3 regions of the Nitratidesulfovibrio sp. HK-II genome follow, and region 1 is predicted to be linked to each of the others. Evidence: predicted binding sites of a transcription regulator. Region 1 holds the regulator's gene; each other region holds the start of a gene.
What was found. Region 1 encodes sigma-54, which starts transcription at its own class of promoters, with help from an activator protein. Its sites were predicted from a motif close to CTGGCACGGNNNNTGCTT; they were not measured.

Region 2: flgF (flagellar basal-body rod protein FlgF) is a predicted target of sigma-54. The motif match lies at 1,522-1,539, and genes of this name have one in related genera.
Region 3: gabT (4-aminobutyrate--2-oxoglutarate transaminase) is a predicted target of sigma-54. The motif match lies at 1,669-1,686, and genes of this name have one in related genera.

Annotation. Positions count from the first base shown of each region.
Region 1 covers NZ_AP036014.1:1,950,263-1,953,641, reverse strand. Annotated here, with positions in the region: gene RVX_RS07880 (PTS sugar transporter subunit IIA) at 1-430, opposite strand, end outside; gene hpf (ribosome hibernation-promoting factor, HPF/YfiA family) at 440-985, opposite strand; gene rpoN (RNA polymerase factor sigma-54) at 1,098-2,534, opposite strand; gene lptB (LPS export ABC transporter ATP-binding protein) at 2,810-3,379, opposite strand, start outside.
Region 2 covers NZ_AP036014.1:602,542-605,920, forward strand. Annotated here, with positions in the region: gene nusA (transcription termination factor NusA) at 1-429, opposite strand, end outside; gene rimP (ribosome maturation factor RimP) at 453-1,133, opposite strand; gene flgF (flagellar basal-body rod protein FlgF) at 1,584-2,363, shown strand; gene flgG (flagellar basal-body rod protein FlgG) at 2,661-3,379, shown strand, end outside.
Region 3 covers NZ_AP036014.1:1,672,207-1,675,585, forward strand. Annotated here, with positions in the region: gene RVX_RS06730 (sigma-54 interaction domain-containing protein) at 1-1,249, shown strand, start outside; gene gabT (4-aminobutyrate--2-oxoglutarate transaminase) at 1,749-3,071, shown strand; gene RVX_RS06740 (NAD-dependent succinate-semialdehyde dehydrogenase) at 3,068-3,379, shown strand, end outside.

The sequences.
Region 1 (3,379 bases):
CCGTGAAGGCCGCCCCGTCCGGCGCGTCGAGCATGGCGCGGCGGAACTGCGGGTCCTTCAGCAGGCGCGAGATATGGGCCAGGATGCGCAGGTGCATGCCCGCCACCTGTTCGGGAGCCAGCACCAGGAAAAAGAGATGACACGGTTTCATGTCCAGGGCGTCGAAGTCCAGCCCGGGCACGCTGCGGCCCACGGCGACGACGATGTCGCTGATGGTGGCCAGCTTGCCGTGGGGAATGGCCACCCCGTCGCCGATGCCCGTGGTGCCCAGGCCCTCGCGGTCCTGCAGCACGCCCAGCGCAACGGCGGCATCCACTTCGGGATGCCGCCGCACCACGGCCTGCACGAGTTCCGCCAGCACCTCCTTCTTGGTGCCGGCGGAGAGCTCGGGCAGGATCAGTTCATCGTGAAGATAGTCCGAAAGCCGCATGTATGACGCCTAGACGACGGGATCGATAAGGCCGAAGTCGCCGTTGCGGCGGCGGTAGATGATGTTCACGCGCTCCACTTCGGCGTTCAGGAAGACCAGGAACTCGTTGTCGCCCTGGTCCAGCTGCATGGCCGCCTCGTCCACGTGCATGGGCTTGGGGGCGAAGTGGTCGGTGCCGGTGATGGTGCGTTCGTCGCCTTCACCCACGGTGCCGAAGGTGAACACGTCGATGCCCTTGCCCAGCTTTTCGGACTGCACCGTGCGGCGGCGGTCCTTCTGCTTCTCCACCTGCTTGCGCAGCTGCGATTCCAGCTTTTCCAGCACCAGGTCGAGGGTGGCGTACATGTCTTCCGATTGCTCGACGGCCGACAGGGTGAACCCGTCGCCGGTCATCTGCACTTCAGCCTTGTGGCGGAACTTGTCGACGGAAAGGTTCACCTGCATTTCAAGGGCGGACTTGCCGACAAACCGGCCAAGCTTTTCAAGGCGACGGCGGGCGTACTTCTTCAGGTGGTCGGAGGGTTCGAAGTTCTTGAAGGTGAAAGAGATGTTCATACGCTCCTCCAGTGGTGAGAGGGGAATGCGACGCGCGTCGCGCGGCGCGCACGCTGGGGTGCGCCTGCCGGGTGCGCCGCCCTGCGCCTGGTCCGGCGCGGGGCTCTGACCGTCAGAACAGTTCCTTCCGCTTGGAAGAGGAGGGAATGTCCATGGCAGTACGATACTTCGCAACGGTCCTGCGGGCAATATTGACTTTGAGCTGTTCCTTCAGAATTTCGCCGATGCGCTCGTCGCTCAGGGGTTCCTTGGGATCTTCCTCGCCGATCAGTTTCTTGATCAGCGCCTTCACGCTCTCGGAGCCCACCTGGCTGCCGTCGTCCAGTTCCAGCGCACTGTTGAAGAAGAACTTCAACTCCATGATGCCGTGCGGCGTGGCCACGTACTTGCTGGTGGTAATGCGGCTGACCGTGGATTCGTGCATGCCGATGTCGTCGGCGATGTCCTTCAGGATGAGCGGCTTCAGGCGCGAAACCCCGTCCTCGAAAAAGCCACGCTGATACTTCACGATGGATTCCACCACCTTGTACAGCGTACGCTGGCGCTGGTACAGGCTCTTGATAAGCCACGAGGCCGAGCGCATCTTTTCCTGGAAATATTCGCGCTCGCCCGCCGAGGCCGCCGCAGCGGCAGAGCGCTCGTACATGGTGCTCAATTGCAGGTGCGGCAGGCCGTCCTCATTGAGCATGATGATGAAATCGTCGTCGTACTTGTAGACGAACACGTCGGGGCTGACGAACTGCGGGTCGCCGCCGCCGTAGCTGGCGCCGGGCATGGGGTCCAGGGTCTGGATGAGGTCCAGGTACTCCTTGAGGTCCTCCATGGTCAGGCGGAACTTGCGCAAGAGCGGCTTGTAGCGCCGCTTCTCAAGGTCTTCCAGGTGGTCGCGCACCAGTTCCACCAGCACCTTGTCGCGCGTGTAGCCCAGCATCTCTATCTGCACCAGCAGGCATTCCTGCGCGGTGCGCGCGGCCACCCCCACGGGGTCGAAGCGCTGCAGGGCGTGCAGCACCGGCTCCACCTCGCCGGGGGCCACGCCCGCCATTTCGGCGATCTCGTCGATGGTCGCATGCAGGTAGCCCGACGAGGCGATGTTGCCGATGATCACCTCGCCGATGTCCTTCTGGCGCTCGGTGAGCGCGGAAAGGCGCAACTGCCACATCAGGTGCCCTTCCAGCGAGGGCTTTGCGGCGTAGCGCGCCTCGAACGAGGTCATCTCCTCGGGCATTTCCGATTCGCGCACCGTTGACTGGCGGCTGGTGCTGGCGAAATCGCCCAGGTAATCCTCCCAGTCGGCCTCGCGGGCAATATCGCGGTCGTAGGCGACATCCGCCGCCGCTTCGGGGGCGGCGTCCCGCTGGTCGGGGGCTTCGGACTGCGGCCCCTCGTCCTGCGCTTCCTCCAGGAACGGGTTTTCCAGCAGCTCCTGCTGCACCGTCTCGACAAGCTCAAGCCGCGAAAGCTGCAGCAGCCGGATGGCCTGTTGCAGTTGCGGCGTCATCACCAATTGCTGGGTGAGCTTGAGCTGTTGCCTGAGTTCCAATGCCATGCGTGGACGACCCCTATGCACCAAACGTTGAGGGCGAGCAAGATGACGACGCAACGCGGGGTGCGACGTCAAGCAAGAAACGGCCCACTGTGGAAATGTGTTCCCTTCCCCAAGAGGTTAGGGAAACCATGCCATAGAAGCAAAAAGTATGCAACCGCTGTCGCCATTTCGCCGGATACCCCCGGAGGGATGCCCCGCACCCCGGCGGCAGGCACGAAAAAGGCGCCCCCCGCGATGCGGAAGGCGCCGTGAATGCGGCAAAAATGCAAATGGAGCTAGAGCGAGAATCCCTCGCCCAGATACACGTCGCGCGCGCGCGGGTTGTCCACGATGTGCGCGGGGGTGCCCTCCAGGATCACTTCGCCCTGGTGGACCAGGTAGGCCCTGTCGCAGATATGCAGGGTTTCCCGCACGTTGTGGTCGGAGATGAGCACACCGATGCCCCGGTCGCGCAGGCCGGTGATCAGTTGCTGGATGTCGTCCACCGCCAGCGGGTCGATGCCCGCGAACGGTTCGTCCAGCAGGATGAACTTGGGCTCGCGGATCATGGACCGCGCGATCTCCAGCCGCCGCCGCTCGCCGCCGGACAGGTGCATGGCCACGGAATCCGCCAGATGGCTGATGCCGAAGTCGGCCATCAGCATGTCCGACCGCTCCTGCTGCCTGGCCCTGGAAAGCCCGGTGTGCTCAAGGATGATCTGAAGATTCTGGCGCACCGTGAGCCGACGAAAGATGGAACTTTCCTGCGGCAGATAGCTCAACCCCACCCGGGCCCGCTCGTGCAGGGGCCAGTCGGCGATGTCGCGGCCGTCAAGCTCCACGCGCCCCGCGGTCGGCTTGATGAT
Region 2 (3,379 bases), 1.3 Mb from region 1:
CTGGATGATGCCGCTGACGATCTCGCCACGGCGGTCCTTGTATTCTTCGTAGATGATCTCCTGCTCCGCGTCGCGCATGCGCTGGATGATCACCTGCTTGGCCGACTGGGCGGCAATGCGGCCAAGGTCCTCGATCTTCACGCGAAAGCCCATTTCGTCGTCCAGCTGTACGCTGGGGTCGTGGGTGCGCGCGTCCTCGAGCGAAATTTCGCTGTTGGGGTTCTCGACCTCTTTCACGACGATCTTGAACTGGTAGACGTCGATCTCGCCGGTCTCGTCGTTGTAGCTGACTTCGGCGTCCATCTCGTCGCCGAACTTGCGGGCGACGGAAGTGCGGACCGCTTCTTCCAGCGTGTCGATCAGCATGTCGCGGTCAAGGCCCTTGTCCTTGCTGATCTGGTCGATGGCCTTCTTGAGTTCCAGGCTCATGGGTACTCCTCCGGATCGGTGGCCTAGTCCGTGGTGTCGTCGTGCGGCGCGCCGCCCCGTGCGGGCTTTTTCGGCTGCGCCTTCTTGCGCGGGCCGGTCTTGCCGCCGGGCTGGGGCCGGGTCGTGTCGGGAAAGATGTGGACGAGGTGCGCCTTCTTCACGTCCTCCCACGCCACGGAAAGGGGGGCGGGGGCTGCGTCGGGGCTGGGCGCGGCATCGGGCAGGAAGGTGAGGGTGTCGCCTTCCACCCGCACGATGTCGCCCCGGAACTTGCGGCGGCCCGGCCATTCCGGGTGGGGCAGCGCAAGGGTGAGTTCAATGGTGCGCCCCGCGTAGGGGGCCATCTGGGCGGCCTCGAAGAAGGGCCGTTCGAGCCCGGGCGAGGACACTTCAAGCACGTAGGCGTCGCGGATGACGTCTTCCACTTCCAGGGCAAGGCCAAGCTGGCGCGAGAGGCGGGCGCACTGGTCTATCGTGACACCCTCGGGTGTGGCACCTTCCGGGGTGACACCTTCGGTGGTGACGCCTTCGTCGTCGGACCGTTCGGCCCCGGCCAGGGGCGCGCCCGGCTTCGCGTCCACGTACACGCGCACCACCATGCGGCCCCCGACAAGTATCTCGATGCCCCACAGGGCAATGCCCAAGGCGTCGGCAAGGGGCGTGGCGATGGCGGCGACGGCGTCGCGAAGGGGATGCATGCTCATTCGTCGTTGTGTTCCGTTGTCGTGGGCGGCGGGGCCGCAGCAAAAAAAAAGGGGGCCGAAAGGCCACCCGGAATGGCCGCGTACGGCCCTCAGGATGTCGAAGCGGCGTTGCCGTGGAGCGGTAAGGCGTGGCGCTCCGTGAAGCGATTCCAGGGGAATATCGGCAGCCGCTTCTGTCAAGACGTGAGTGTATAGTATGGAACCGGAGGCCTGTCAACACGCGGCGGTGCGCAACGCGGTCCGCCCGCTGTATATCCTGATCGTCCCGCGCCGGGCGCGGGCGACCGCGCGGGGCGGGACAGCGTCGTGGTTCCGTCGGTGATGCCCCGCGCGAAGGTCCCGCGAGAGCCTGACGAGCGTCGCGCCGCACCGGCATGGTTGAAGTTTCCTGGCATGGCCCCTGGTTTGCATTGCCTTTGGCGCGGGTACCATGCCCGCAAGGAGGCACGCATGCAGGAAGGCATGTTGTCGAGCCTGTTCGGCGCGCTCACCAACGAGCACCGCATGAACAACATCTCGAACAATCTCGCGAACGTGAATACGACGGGCTACAAGCGCGACGTCATATCCTTCAAGGATACCATGCAATTGTTCGCCCATGATCAGATCATGGAGCCCATCGCCAACGTGCGCTCGAAAAAGCTCTTTCCAGAGCCGCTGCACGTGGCCCGGCCCCGCATTGCCGTGGCCCACACCGAATTCGAGCAGGGCAGCATGCGCTACACCGGCAACCCGCTGGACGTGGCCATCTCTGGCAATGCCTTTTTCAAGGTGCGCACGCCCGAAGGCGAATTCTACACCCGCAACGGCAATTTCCTGCAGACCGCCGACGGCCAGTTGGTGACGCCCATGGGCCACGCGGTGCAGGGCGACGGCGGCGACATCGCCCTGCCGCCCGGCGAGCAGGTGGAAATTTCCGACGACGGGCAGATATTCGCGGGCGGCGTGCAGGTGGGGCAGCTGAACCTGGTCACCGTGAACGACCTGACCGCCCTGGAAAAGCTGGGGGGCAGCATGTACCGGCTGCGGCCGGGCTCCACAGCGGGCGAGGTGCCCGCCGAGAAGGCCTACGTGGCGCAGGGCTACCTGGAGGCGTCCAACGTCGAGGTGGTTTCCGAAATGGTGAACATGATCGAAGCCCAGCGCCAGTTCGAGGCCTACCAGAAGGTGATGCAGACCTCGGATTCCATAGACCGGGAGGCCACGCAGAAGGTGGGCAAGAAAGTCTGACGGGTGCGCCATGAGTGTCTTTTTGCCCTCTGCCTTCGTCAGAAGGGCTTTTTACTCCGGTCAAATACCATCAAAGTATATTCCCTTCATAAAAAGCCATTCTTCCTCGGCAGAGAACAAAAATCCTACTCACGCCGCCACCCGTCGAAGAAGCGCACCGCCATTCCCACTGACAACCGCCGCCGCGCGGGCATGCGTGGCCGGTGCATCCGGCATCCGGTTTGCAAACACCTGGCTGGCGGGCAAGCACCGCCGGACAACTGACGGAACCAAACTCCTCGCAAGGAGACAACAGCCATGATGCGTTCTCTCTGGACGGCCGCCACCGGCATGGTGGCCCAGCAGCTCAACATCGACGTGATCTCCAACAACCTCGCCAACGTGAACACCACGAGCTTCAAGAAAAGCCGCGCGGAGTTCGAGGACCTCATGTACCAGAACATGCGCATCGCCGGTTCCGCCACGGAAGGCGACAACCGCATTCCCACCGGCATCCAGGTGGGCATGGGCGTGCGCCCCACCACGGTGCACAAGTTCTTCACCCAGGGCGACTATTCCAACACCGGCAACTCGCTGGACCTCGCCATCGAAGGCGACGGCTTTTTCCTGGTGCAGGTGAACGGCGAGGACGCCTACACCCGCGCCGGGGCGTTCAAGCTGAACCAGGACGGGGTGGTGGTGACCGCCAACGGCTACACCCTGCAGCCCGAATTCACGGTGCCCGCCGAAACCAAGAACATCACGGTGACGGAAAACGGGCACATCTCGGCGCTGGACAGCAATGGGGCTGAACTGGCCGCCGCGGACATCCCCCTCTACACCTTCATCAACCCGGCGGGCCTCGAAGCACGCGGCCGCAACCTGTACATTCCGTCCGAAGCCTCTGGTGAGGCGGTGGAAGGCGTGCCCGGCGAAGACAACGTGGGCACCATCGCCCAGGGCTTTCTGGAAATGTCCAACGTCGAGGTGGTGGACGAGATGGTGAACATGATCGTGGGCCAGCGCGCCTATGAAAT
Region 3 (3,379 bases), 280 kb from region 1:
ACTGGGCATCGTGGACCGCTCGGCCAGCATCGAGGTGCTGCAACACCGGCGGCAGGTGGGCTTCGTGCAGCAGGCGGGCCGCACCGGGCGGCACCTGTTTGTCACCGGCATTCCCGTGTTCGACGAGGCCGGTGAAATTTCCTTGGTGGTGGTGCACGAGCGCGACGTGACCGACCTGCGCAACATGCGCGACACCATGGAGGAAACCCGCCGCGCCTTCCGCAAGGCAGAAGAGGAACTGACCGAACTCAAGCTGCTGGAACTGGCGGACCGGGACATCGTGGCGGAAAGCAAGGAGATGCGCCAGGTGCTGTCCATCTGCCTGAAGCTGGCCCGGCTGGATGCGCCCGAGGTGCTCATCCTGGGCGAATCGGGCACCGGCAAGGGGCTGCTGGCCAAGTTTCTGCACCGGCACGGGCCGCGCGCCGAGGGGCCGTTCATCCAGGTGAACTGCGCCGCGCTGCCGCCCGCGTTGTTCGAGGCCGAACTGTTCGGCTACGAGCGCGGGGCCTTCAGCGGCGCGCAAGAGGCGCGGGCCGGGCTGCTGGAACTGGCGCGCGGCGGCACCTTCTTTCTGGACGAGGTGGGCGACATGCCCCAGGAAGTGCAGGCCAAATTGCTGAAATGCCTGGACGAGCGTGAATATTACCCGCTTGGCGGACGCGAACCGCGCTCCGTGGACTGCACCATCGTCACCGCCACCAACCGCGACCTGGAACGGGAAGCCGCCGGGCGTCGTTTTCGGCAGGACCTGTACTACCGCCTGTCCACCTACGTGGTGCGCATCCCCCCGCTGCGCGAACGGCCGGAGGACATGCTGGCCCTGGCCCAGCGCGAACTGGACCGCCTGAACGGCGAATTCCGCACCAGCAAGCGGCTGACCCCGGTTTCCATGAGCCTGCTGCAGGCGCATCCCTTCCCCGGCAATGTGCGCGAACTGTCCAACCTGCTCAAGAAGGCCGTGGTCATTGCCGAGGGGGACCAACTGGACGCGGTGCTGGCCGAAACGCTGGGCGCCCGGCCGTCCTTCGCAGGGGCCGCCGGGGGCGCGGTTGGGCTGGAGGAGGAGCTGGCGGCGGTGGAGCGGGAACTGCTGCTCAAGGCCGCCGCGCGTTGCCGTACCACCCGGCAGATGGCGGAATACCTGGGCGTCAGCCAGCCCACGGTGGTGCGCAAGATGGCCCGCCACGGCGTGCGTCTGCCGGAGCGCGGAAAGGAAAGGCCCGGAGTGCGAGTTGGTCGGAAATGACGATTTTGTTTATTTTGAGCTATCCATAACATGCTGAAAAAACATGCGTCAGCATGGTGTGCTTTGCAGGCGTAGGAGCCCATGCCATGCAGAAGCGTGAATTTGCCAAGCCAAGCCTTCAAAAGGAACATTTTTGTAATTTTAAAAATATACATGGTAACACTCTAAAATAAAACATTTTATCTTCACAGTTTCAAGTTTTTGAGCGTCACTGCTTGTCTCTGCTGCGGTAAAGGGCACGGCACTATTTTAGAAAATTACGTTTATGTAACCGTGTTGTTTTGATTCAATAGGGAATCATTATAATATCATGTAAGATAGCTATATTATGTGCGTTATTGATTCAATATAGAATCATAACGGTTTTGATCCTTGTGGTGCTTCTCTGCAAAAGTATAAAATATAAAGATATTTTTCTGTTGGCCCGCTGCTTGCTTTTACGCAGTCATCCCCCTTGCGCTGGCGGGGGGGCAATTCTGCGAAACAGGCGGCACCATCCATGTCCACTTCCTCTTCTCTCCTGGAGCGTCGTCGCACCGCCGTCCCGCGTGGGGTCGGGAACCTCTGCGACTGTTTCGCCGCATCCGCTTCGGGTGCGGTTATCCGCGACGTTGAAGGTCGCGAATACATCGATTTCGTCGGCGGCATCGGCGTCAACAACGTGGGGCATTGCCACCCGGACGTGGTGGCCGCCGTGCGCGACCAGGCCGGAAAGCTGCTGCACTCCTGCTTTCACATCGCCATGTACGAGCCGTACGTGGCCCTTGCCGAGCGCCTTGCCGCGCTGACCCCCGGCGACTTCCCCAAGAAGACCCTGTTCCTGAACAGCGGCGCCGAGGCCGTGGAAAACGCCGTCAAGATCGCCCGGCGCGCCACGGGGCGGCAGGGCGTCATCGCCTTCGAGACCGGCTTCCACGGCCGCACCCTGCTGGCCATGAGCCTGACCAGCAAGGTCAACAACTACAAGCGCGGCTTCGGTCCCTTCGCCCCCGAAGTGTACCGCATGCCCTACGCCTACTGTTACCGCTGCCCCATGGGTCGCACCCACCCCGAATGCGGGCTGGCCTGCGCCGAACACCTGGAAAGCTTCTTCATCGACCACGTGGCCCCGGACCAGGTGGCCTGCATGATCGTGGAACCGCTGACCGGAGAGGGCGGCTTCATCGTTCCCCCGCCCGGCTACTTCAAGCGGCTCATGGAACTCTGCCACAAGCATGGCATCGTCTTCATTTCCGATGAAATCCAGACCGGCGTCGGCCGCACCGGCACCATGTTCGCCATGGAGCAGCACGGCGTGGCGGCGGACATCACCCTGGTGGCCAAGAGCCTTGGCGGCGGCATGCCCATTTCCGCCGTGGTGGGCCGGGCAGAGCTGATGGATGCCCCCGATCCCGGCGGCCTTGGCGGCACCTATGGCGGCAACCCGGTGTCCTGCGCCGCGGGCCTGGCCGTATTGGACGTGTTCGAGAAGGAACGGTTGCTGGAAAGGGGCCGCGCCCTTGGGGATTCGCTGCGGGCCATCTTCACCGCGTGGGCGGGCGAGATGGACTGCATTGGCGACATTCGCGGCCTTGGCCCCATGCTGGCGCTGGAACTGGTGCGTGACCGCGCCACCCGCGAGCCCGCCGGGGCGGAGACCAAGGCCATCGTGGCGCGTTGCCTGGAAAAGGGCTTGCTCATCCTTTCCTGCGGCCACCACGGAAACGTGCTGCGCATGCTGATGCCGCTGGTCATCGGCGACGATGAACTGGCGCGCGGCCTCGCCATCCTGCGCGACGCCCTGGCCGAAACCTTCGGCGGCAAGGGCCAGGGGGCCGCATGACCATCGCTTCCATCAGCCCCACCACCGGCGAAACCCTCGCCACCTTCGAGGAATGGACGCCCGAGGCCACCCGCGCGGCACTGGACCACGCGGGCGCGGCATGGCGGCACTGGCGCGCCGCCGCACTGGAACAGCGCACCGCCGTGCTGCGCGGTGCGGCGGAGATTCTGCGCCGCGACGCCTCCCGTCTGGCCCGCATCATGGCCGACGAGATGGGCAAGCCCGTCAGCCTGGGCGAGGGCGAGGCCGTCAAGTGCGCCGCCGTGTGCGACTACTACGCCGACAACGCCGCCGCCTTCCTGGCCCCC